One region of the Allobosea sp. 124 genome, then DNA from elsewhere that is predicted to be linked to it. Evidence: riboswitches for the same ligand, from Rfam matches in the RefSeq annotation. Region 1 holds a riboswitch; the other holds the start of a gene.

What was found. Region 1 has a riboswitch for glycine ahead of C8D03_RS15445 (L,D-transpeptidase). Riboswitches for the same ligand answer to the same signal wherever they lie in the genome.
Region 2: linked by a shared signal. The riboswitch ahead of gcvT (glycine cleavage system aminomethyltransferase GcvT) and the one ahead of C8D03_RS15445 (L,D-transpeptidase) in region 1 are both predicted to bind glycine.

Annotation. Positions count from the first base shown of each region.
Region 1 covers NZ_PZZM01000001.1:3,257,641-3,262,426, reverse strand. Annotated here, with positions in the region: gene C8D03_RS15455 (YbcC family protein) at 1-555, shown strand, start outside; gene C8D03_RS15450 (lipocalin family protein) at 718-1,263, shown strand; gene C8D03_RS15445 (L,D-transpeptidase) at 1,347-2,090, opposite strand; glycine riboswitch at 2,219-2,302, opposite strand; gene C8D03_RS15440 (S24/S26 family peptidase) at 2,600-2,908, shown strand; partial or broken gene C8D03_RS15435 (IS1182 family transposase) at 3,029-4,346, shown strand; gene C8D03_RS26980 (hypothetical protein) at 4,706-4,786, shown strand, end outside.
Region 2 covers NZ_PZZM01000001.1:500,184-504,969, forward strand. Annotated here, with positions in the region: gene gcvPA (aminomethyl-transferring glycine dehydrogenase subunit GcvPA) at 1-654, opposite strand, end outside; gene gcvH (glycine cleavage system protein GcvH) at 819-1,193, opposite strand; gene gcvT (glycine cleavage system aminomethyltransferase GcvT) at 1,232-2,410, opposite strand; glycine riboswitch at 2,462-2,572, opposite strand; glycine riboswitch at 2,573-2,673, opposite strand; gene C8D03_RS02405 (hypothetical protein) at 2,782-3,393, opposite strand; gene C8D03_RS02410 (invasion associated locus B family protein) at 3,390-3,899, opposite strand; gene coxB (cytochrome c oxidase subunit II) at 4,297-4,786, shown strand, end outside.

The DNA of each region.
Region 1 (4,786 bases):
CGGCCGGAATGGGGGCTGGCTGGCTGCAAGACCTTCGTCGCCGCGCCGCGCCGGTACACGGCAGGGGCCTCCCTGGCGGGGCGTGCCTTCCTGCACAGCTATGACTGGCGCGCCGACAGCGAGTTCAAGGTGCTCGAGCTGATCCTGACGGCGCCCGTTGTCGTCGCAAGCTGGATCAGCCTGCAGTATTACGGCTCCGCCGTCGCACCGCTGGCCTTCGGCGCTGGCAACAAGCTGCTGCACAACGTCGTCGGCGGGATCGGCGTCTTCGAGGGCAATGGCGGCCTGTTGCGCGGCGGGCTGCCCTGGCAGTCGGTCCATGACGGTGAAGCACTTGTCCATAAACCGCTGCGCCTCTCGGTCGTCATCGCCGCCCCGCGCGAGGCGATTCTCGCCGTCCTCGCGAAGCATCCGGATCTCCAGGCGCTATTCGACCACGGCTGGCTGACGCTGTTCACGATGGACGATGCGGGCCGTCTGGCCTGGCGCTACCATGCAACGAACGGCTGGACCGATTTTCAGATTGAAAACGATACGGGGCGCTTGGCGGCCTGAAGCCCATGAGCGGACGCGACTATCCGAGGATGGCCGGTATCCGTTAGAAAAACCCGAGGCGTCGAACATGCCGATGTCGTGATTGAAGGGATTTGATAGAGGCCCGCCCCGGAACCGTAGTTAGTCAAGGGCCTTCTCAAGCGGTCGCTGGAGAGGTTAGCAATGAATCGAATCGCCCTAATGACGCTGGCCGTGGTTTCCGGCTTGACGCTGACCGCCTGCAATCCATTGGAGACGCAGCCGGTAGGTAACTCAAGCGTCCCGCAGCCGGCCAAGTCCGTCAAACTTAGCCGGTACGTCGGCAAATGGTACGAGCAGGGCCGCTATGAGGCGAGCTTCCAGAAGGGCTGCGAGGGTGTCACTGCCGACTACGCCACAAAGCCGGACGGCTCATTATCGGTGGTCAACTCTTGCCGTCAGGGCGGCTTGAACGGTCCGCTCAAGACGGCTGAGGCTTCGGCGCGCGTCGTCGATGGATCAAATGGCTCAAAGTTAAAGGTAACGTTCTTCTGGCCGATCGAAAGCGACTATTGGGTCCTCGACCGCGCGGACGATTACTCCTGGTCCATGGTCGGCGAGCCTTCGGGAAAATTCCTTTGGATACTCACGCGCGCCCAAAAAATTGACACACGGCAATACGAAGCGTTGACCAACCGCGCGCGCGCGATGGGCTACGACAAGCAGTTGCTTCGACGGACGCAGCAGTAGTCGTCTTCCCGTCGAGATCACCGAGCCATCCACCCCTGCCGAGGCCCGCGCAGATGAATTTGCGCGGGCTCCTTATCGCGGCATCAGAGCGTTGTGAGGGCCGTGCTGCCAATTGAATCGTTCGCCGATCGTGTCGAACTCCTCGGTGCGATGACCACCGTGGCGCCCACGGGAACGCGGTTGAACAGGTCCATGATGTCCTGATTGAGCAGCCGGATGCAACCGCTGGAGACCGCATCGCCGATGGTGTGAGGCTCGGTCGTGCCGTGGATGCGATACAGGGTGTCGCGGCCATCTATGTAGAGATACAGCGCGCGGGGGCCGAGCGGATTGTTGACGCCCCCGGCCATTCCCTTCGCCCATTTCGCGTTACGGATCGGATCGCGCTTGATCATGCTGAGCGTCGGCGTCCAACTGGGCCAGACCGCCTTGCGTCCCACGGTCGTTCGGCCCGACAGGTTCATCCCGTCCGCGCCGACCCCAATCCCGTATCGGATCGCTCTGCCGTTTTCGCGCACCAGGTACAGGAAGCGATCCTCAGTATCGATGATGACCGTGCCCGGCTGCTCTCGGGTATCGTAAGCGACTTCGCGGCGCAGGAACTGGTCGTCCACGACCGAGATGTCGGTCGCCGCAATGACATGCTTGTCGCCGACGATCTCACCGTACAGCGCGACGTATTGCGGATCGAGCGCCGGCGGGCTTGGCGCGGTCGCGCTCTGTGTCAGCGAACATCCTGCGCTAGACAGAGCAGCAGCCAGAAGGCCGACGAACTTGAGGTTTCTGAGCAGACGTTCGCGGCCGCTCGGGGGGACGGTAGAAGACATGACGGAACTCCTTCCGCGCATGACATGCGCGAGCCCCCTCTGTCATTGGCCTGAGAGTTTCATCGGGCCGAACCACTCGACACCGACTTACACCGTGGGCGGGAGCGTCGCTCCGCTTTTCAGAGTCTTCTTAGCAAGCGGTTCGGGTGCCTGAGAGTTTCCGGGGCGGTTGCTCCTTCGGCGGTCTTGCGACGCTCTCCCGCTTTGCTGGATCGAGGTATCAAGATGCTCTGAGGCGGATGTGTGGAAAAATGAGCCGGAAACATGGCGACTCTACCCTGTTGTATAAATCTCACGATATTAGCCGGATCCGCCACAATCGTGCGGTTCATTGCGTCCGGGATATCGGCGAGGGCTGCGCCGGCGGCCCTGCCTCGGGTGAGACGGCCCGCCGCTGTTGCTGCCCTTCTAACTGAAGGCCATATGCGCGGGGGTTCCCTCGCGGGCGGACGACTACCCGAATGCCCCGTCGAGCTGTCGCGCGCGCTGATCCAGAACGCTCCTTCGTCATGACAGTAGCCGGCGCCCGCGCCACCGATGTCGGCGTCCTTGACGGCAGCTCGATCACGGTCGACCGAAGCGTAGTCGCCGGCGATGGTGCCGTTATCGTTGCAGTGAACGGTGAGCGCCGCATCAAGCTAATCCGCATTGCCGGCGCCCGCAAAAGTCTCGCGTTCGGCAACCAGCGCTACCCCGACTACGATCCGGTCGACCGGGATCGAGCGGTCGAACAACGACGGCTGAAAGATTGCCAGGACGATGCGCGGTGTTCCAGGCTTCCCCCGGAATCGGACCTCTCGGATGTCGGCAACCGGTAGCTTCAACCTTACCTGGGAGCAGACGTTCCAATCGTCTGCTAAGGGCCGATTTTGTTGAAGAAGTCGGTGTTGCTGCGAGCTTGAGGTTCTGATTCAGTCGTCCTTGTGGAGGGCGGCGCTATGATGGGCGAGCGGACGGTTGCACAGGAGGCACTGTTCTACGAGTTCAGCTTGAGCGGCATGTCCCGGCTGGCCACCTGCGGCGCTCCATCGACCGCTTCGTTGATCTGTCCGGCATTCGTGCGCATCTACGCCCCTACTACAGCGACACCGGCCGGCCCTCGATCGATCCCGAACTGATGATCCGGATGTTGATCGTCGGCCACTGCTTCGGCATCCGCTCCGAGCGCAGGCTTTGCGACGAGGCCCATCTGAACCTCGCCTACCGCTGGTTCTGCCGGCTCTGGCTCGAGGGCGATGTGCCCGACCATTCCACCTTCTCGAAGAACCGGCACGGCCTCTTCCGCGACAGCGATCTGCTGCGCGAGGTCTTCGAGACGACGGTTCGACGAGCATGGCGGATGGGCTGGTCGGTGGCGAGGGCTTTGCGGTCGATGCCAGCCTGATCAAGGCCGATGCCAATCTGCAGAACGGGGCGCCCGGCAAGGATGGGTTGGCGCCTGAGGCCGCCAACCATGCGGTGCGCGAGTATCTGGCCGTGCTGGACGATGCCGCCTTCGGCGCGGCGACGCCGGTCGTGCCGAAGTTCATCTCGCCGGCGGACCCGGCCGCACGCTGGACGGCGGCCCATGGCGGGCAGGCCTTCTACGCCTATGCGACGAACTATCTGATCGACCTCAAGCATGCCGTCATTATGGACGTGGAGGCGACTACGGCCGTGCGGCAGGCCGAGGTCGGCGCCGCGCGAACCATGATCGGGCGCACCCAGGACAGGTTCGGCACCTGGCCCGAGAAGCTGGTCGCGGACGCAGCCTATGGCTCGGCCGAGAATCTCGCCTGGCTGGTGCACGAGCGCGGGATCGAGCCGCATATCCCTGTGTTCGACAAATCCCAGCGCCGGGACGGCACCTTCAGCCGGTCCGACTTCGCCTATGATCATGATCGCGATCTCTACATCTGCCCGGGCGGCCAGGAGCTTCGGCAGTTCCGCCGCTGCTTCGCGGTGCCGCGCGATGGCATCGATCGTGAAGGCCTCATGCGCTACAGGGCGAGGAAGCGCGACTGCGATGCCTGCTCCCTGAAGCCGCGCTGCTGTCCGAAGGAACCTGCCCGCAAGCTTCTGCGCTCCATCCGCGAGGGCGCCCGCGACATGGCGCGCGACATTGCTGCCACCGATGCCTACGTCACCTCGCGACGCGAACGGAAGAAGGTCGAGATGCTGTTCGCGCATCTGAAACGCATCCTTAAACTCGACCGCCTGAGACTGCGAGGACCATGCGGTGCCCGCGACGAGTTCCTCCTCGCAGCCACCGCCTAGAACCTCAGAAGAATGGCGAAGTTGATGCCGTCGGGAGTGTCGCCTCTGGCGGCATGAGGGAGAAGGCCCTCTCACAACCCCTCCCGTGCTCCTCACGAATGGCGCCGACACCGACTTCTTCAACACAATCGGCCATACTCGTCCGTTCCGTCGAAGAGCAAGACAATGCATCCGGGTCCGTTTCCGTACTGCACGATAGAGAAGGCTTGTCGGAACCCGCTTACGGGCCCCCCCGGGGATGAGCAGATGAAGCTATTCCGGGCTCTCGCACCGAAACGGAATTCCGATGACGACTCTGAACGATGGCGCAAAGGTAGCCGAGGATGAGGCGCGACCAACCGCCGGGGATCTTGCGCGGTATGCGCGAGCACAGACTGAGCACTGAACATGCCGGAATGTTCCCGATGTGGCAGGCGGCGCTGGCGCATGCGCTGCTGCTC
Region 2 (4,786 bases), 2.8 Mb from region 1:
GTCGCGCAGATTGCCGAAGACATCGGGCGACTGCACGACGACGCAAGATGTCGTGTCGTCGATCTGCGAGAGGATGTCCTCATTGGCGGCGACATCGGGCTTGAGCGCGACGATATCGTCATTCGCCATCTCCGACAGCGTCCGGACGACCGCGGTGTAGTGCGGGTGCAGGCCGCCCGACAGCACCGCCTTGCGGCGCCTCGTGACGCGATGCGCCATCAGCACCGCCTCGCCGGTGCCGGTCGAGCCGTCATACATCGAGGCGTTGGCGACCTCCATGCCGGTCAGTGCCGCGACCTGGGTCTGGAACTCGAAGAGATATTGCAGAGTGCCCTGCGCAATCTCGGGCTGGTAGGGCGTATAGCTGGTCAGGAACTCCGAGCGCTGGATCAAGTGGTCCACCGTCGCCGGGACATGGTGCTTGTAGGCGCCCGCCCCGACGAAGAACGGCACCGAGGACGCCGCGACGTTGCGCGCCGACATCCGGGCCATGATGCGCTCGACCTCGAGCTCGCCCTTGGCGCGGGGCAAGTCCAGCGGCGCCTTCAGCAGCTTGCCGTCAGGCACATCGGAGAACAGCGCGTCGACATCGGGCACGCCGATGCGCGCGAGCATGTCCTCGCGGTCGGTGTCGGTCAGGGGGAGATAGCGCATGAGAGCTTTCCGGGACGATGTGAAGTGCTGGCGTCTTGTCGATCTGCAATGTCATCCCGGACGGAGCGAAGCGGGGAGCCGGGATCCATTCCTGAAGCGTTCTGGAATGGATCCCGGATCGGCGCAGCTTTGCCGCTTAGCCGGGGTGACCAAACTGCCGTCGATCAGAGCGTCTTGATGTAGTTCTGGTACTCGGCCTCGCTCATCAGGCCTTCGAGTTCGGCCATGTCCTTGAGCTTGAGCTTCAGGAACCAGCCCTTGCCGGCCGGGTCCTCGTTGACGGCGCCGGGCGCGGCCTCAAGCTCGCCATTGACCGCGACGACCTCGCCGGAGACCGGCGCATAGACCTCGGACGCCGCCTTGACGCTTTCGACCACGGCAGCCTCGCCGCCCTTGGCGACGGCCTTGCCGATCTCCGGGAGCTCTACGAAGACGACGTCGCCGAGCTGGCCCTGGGCGTAGTCGGTGATGCCGACCGTGCCGGTGTCACCCTCGATGCGGATGTATTCGTGGTCCTTGGTGTAGCGGGTCTCGGCCATGGGATCAGTCTCCGGAAAGGACAGCGGTTGTTTGGGGATCAGCGCTTGTAGCCGTTGGGCACGAAGGGCATCGCGGCGACGACGGCCGGCAGCGGCTTGCCGCGCACGATCAGATCGAGCCGGGTGCCGGGCGCGCTGTGGGCCTTGGTGACATAGCCCATGGCGCAGGGCGCGTTCAGCGTCGGGCCGAAGCCGCCGGAGGTGACCTTGCCGACGATCTCGCCCTCGGGCGTGGCGATCTCGGCGCCCTCGCGGGCCGGCGCCCGGCCTTCCGGCAGCAGGCCGATGCGGATGCGGGTGACGCCTTCCGCGAATTCGCGCTGGATGCGCGCAGCGCCCGGGAAGCCGCCTTCCTCGCGCCGGCGCTTCTGGATCGACCAGGTCAGCGCGGCCTCGACCGGAGAGGTCGTGGTGTCGATGTCGTGGCCGTAGAGGCAAAGCCCGGCCTCGAGCCGCAGCGAATCGCGCGCGCCCAGCCCGATCGGCTTGACAGTGGCGTCGAGCAGCAGCGTGTCCCAGATCTCGCCGATCTTCGCCGCCGCGGCGGAAATCTCGTAGCCGTCCTCGCCGGTGTAGCCGGACCGGCTGACATTGGCCTTGATGCCGGCGACCTTCATGCTGCGCGAGGTCATGAAGCCCATCCCGGCGGCTTCGGGCGCGATGGCCGCCAGAGCCGCTTCGGCAGCCGGACCCTGAAGCGCGATCAAGCCGCGGTGCTCGGCCTTGATCAGCTTCACATTGGTGGGCAGTCGCGCCTCGATATGGGCGTAGTCTTCGGTCTTGCAGGCTGCATTGACGACCAGATAGAGCGCGCCGTCCTCATCGGGATCGATCGACCGCGTCACCATCAGATCGTCGAGGATGCCGCCCTCCTCGTTCAGGAGCTGCGAGTAGCGCTGCTTGCCCGGTGCGAGATTGACGATGTCGGCGGGTATCAGGGCTTCGAGCGCACGCGCCGTGGTCTCGTGATCGGGCCCGACCAGAAAGCACTGCCCCATATGCGAGACGTCGAACAGGCCGGCCTTCTCGCGCGTCCAGTTGTGCTCGGTCAGGATGCCGGTCGGATACTGCACCGGCATGTCGTAGCCAGCGAAGGGCACCATGCGGGCGCCGAGCGCGACATGGCGCGAATGCAGCGGAGTCTTGAGAACGATGGCCTCAGGCGCAGCCGGGACGGCGGCAACATTAGCATCGGCAACATCGGCGTCGGTAGCCATGGACGGCCCCTTCCAGAGTCGAGCGCAAGCCCCGGACGGAACTGTCCGGAACGCGCCCCCTCTGTCTTGGAACCTGAGAGATTTCCCCGTGCCGGCATGGTGGCGCCGGACAGGTTACACCCGTCGGTGGGCGGAGTTTCCCCCGCCGCTTTCCAGAGTGCCAGTTCCCACGCGGTCCGTTTGCCTGAGCGTTTCCGGGGCGGTTGCGCCTTCGGCGCCGGGCTCGGACGACGTCCGGACCCGGTCTCTCCCGCGGGGATGTTGCGGCTATTGGCAGAGATACAAGACGCCGCGTCTTAGTCAATCGCGGCGCTGCCTCGTTTGGCGGCAATCAACGCCAGTCTTCGCGTTGCGGCCGTCTCGCGCCGCGCCTAACGGCGGCGCGAACGCGCCGGCGTGGCCGCGCCGGCGCCCAGCCCGACGATGATCTCGACGTCGCCGCGGCCGGCGGGAACCACGATGCCGTCCTCGACATGCGAGAAATCGACGCCGCCCTGGCCGGAGGCCACAGTGCCGCCGACGCGGGCGGAGCGGCGGGCGATCTGCGTCGTGCCGCGCGAGACCAATGTCGTCAGCGTCGCGCCATAGCTGCCGGCGCCGCCGGCGGGCCCGAGCAGGACGCGCCCCTCGACGCCGACCTTGAGGCGGAAGCCGCCATTGCCGGTGGGCGTGCATTCGCGCGCGACGTTGAGGATCGAGATCTGGTGGCGCAGGCTGCCGCTGTCGGGGCCGGACTGGGCGCGGACCGCGGCGCCGCCATCGGCGATGATGACCTCGGGGCAGATGAACTGCTCGTCCGGGTCGTCCTTCGGCAACTGGTCGGGCGGCGGCGGCGTCGTCGACTGGAACATCAGGACATTGCCCAGCGTCTGCATCGTGCTTGGCTGGCCGGAGGAGGAGCCGGAAGAACCGCAGCCGGCGAGGCCGAGGCAGAGAAAGGGCAGAGCCAGCAGGCTCGGCCGACGAAGCAGCGCATCACTCACGGCAGGGTCTCCACGCCGGGGCCAAAGCCGTTGAGGGAAACGGGCACGCCCACCCCCTCTTCCGGCGTCTGAAACACGATGAAGGTGGCGCTCTTGCCGCCCTTGAGCTGGCCGAGCAGGGCATCGTCCATCACCACCTCGGCAACGCAGCCCGTGGTCAGGCAGCGCACGAAGCCGGCGCGGCCGATGTCCTTGTCGTCGATCTTGAGGCCCAGCCCCGACGGCAGCAGCACGCCGAGCGGCGCGACCACGCGCAGGAGCCTGCTCTTCTGGTCGGCCGTCTTCAGCACGATGACGAGAAGCGTCAGATTCGGCCTGTCCTCGGCCGCGACGTTCTGAACGAGCGCGCATTGCTCCGTCTTGGCGCCGGGCGGCACCTCGCAGCGCATCTGCCAGTCGCCATGCGTCGACTTGACCGCGCCCTGGGCCAGCGCCGGGCCGGCGGCCAGAGCGGCGCCAGCCAGCGCGAGAGCCGCCGCGCAGACAGGTCCGATGATCCTACCCATCCTTGCGATTCCTCCAAACCGACGCCCTGCCGCCGGACATACAACCGAAGTTAAGAGCGGAATTCAGGCGGAAAGCCGGCTCCCCGCCGCGAAATCCCGCTTTGCCCCCGCAGTGGATTGCGTTGGGACCATGCAGGCCCGGTCCTGTCAAGGAGAGAGCGGCCATCACCGGGCCACCGCGGGCCGACCTCGCGCGATTATGCCGCACGGGATGCGCCGGCACCCCGCATTGCCCCACTGGCGCAAGCGTGATCTTTGATTTATCGCAATCCCGAAGAGCAAGGTGGCCTCGCGGTCGCACTCGCCACGCATGGAACAATTCCCGTCATCAGCGCCCCGGTGGACGCTTCGTGATGGGCGGCCCATGCAGGGCATGACAAGGAGCTATGTCGGATCGATGCGATTTCTGAGCAGGACCCTAGCCACCGTGGCCGCATCGGCCCTCGCCGCCGCCGCGGCGACGATGCTCCCCGACAGCGCCATGGCCGGAACCGGCATGCCGAGCCCCTGGCAGTTGAACCTGCAGGGCGCGGCGACCGAGGTCGCGCACTACATCCACTGGTTCCATGACTGGCTGAACGTGATCATCTTCGTGATCACGATCTTCGTGCTCGGCCTGCTGCTCTACGTGGCCTGGCGCTTCAACGAGAAGGCCAACCCGGTTCCTTCCAAGACCACGCACAACGCCCTGCTCGAGGTCGCCTGGACGGTGATCCCGGTGCTGATCCTCGTCGTGATCGCGATCCCCTCCTTCCGCCTGCTGAAGCTGCAGCTCGAGATTCCGCAGGCTGACATCACCATGAAGGTGACCGGAAAGCAGTGGTACTGGTCCTATGAATACGCCCAGGACGGCGGCGCCTTCGGCTTCGATTCGCTGATGCTCGACG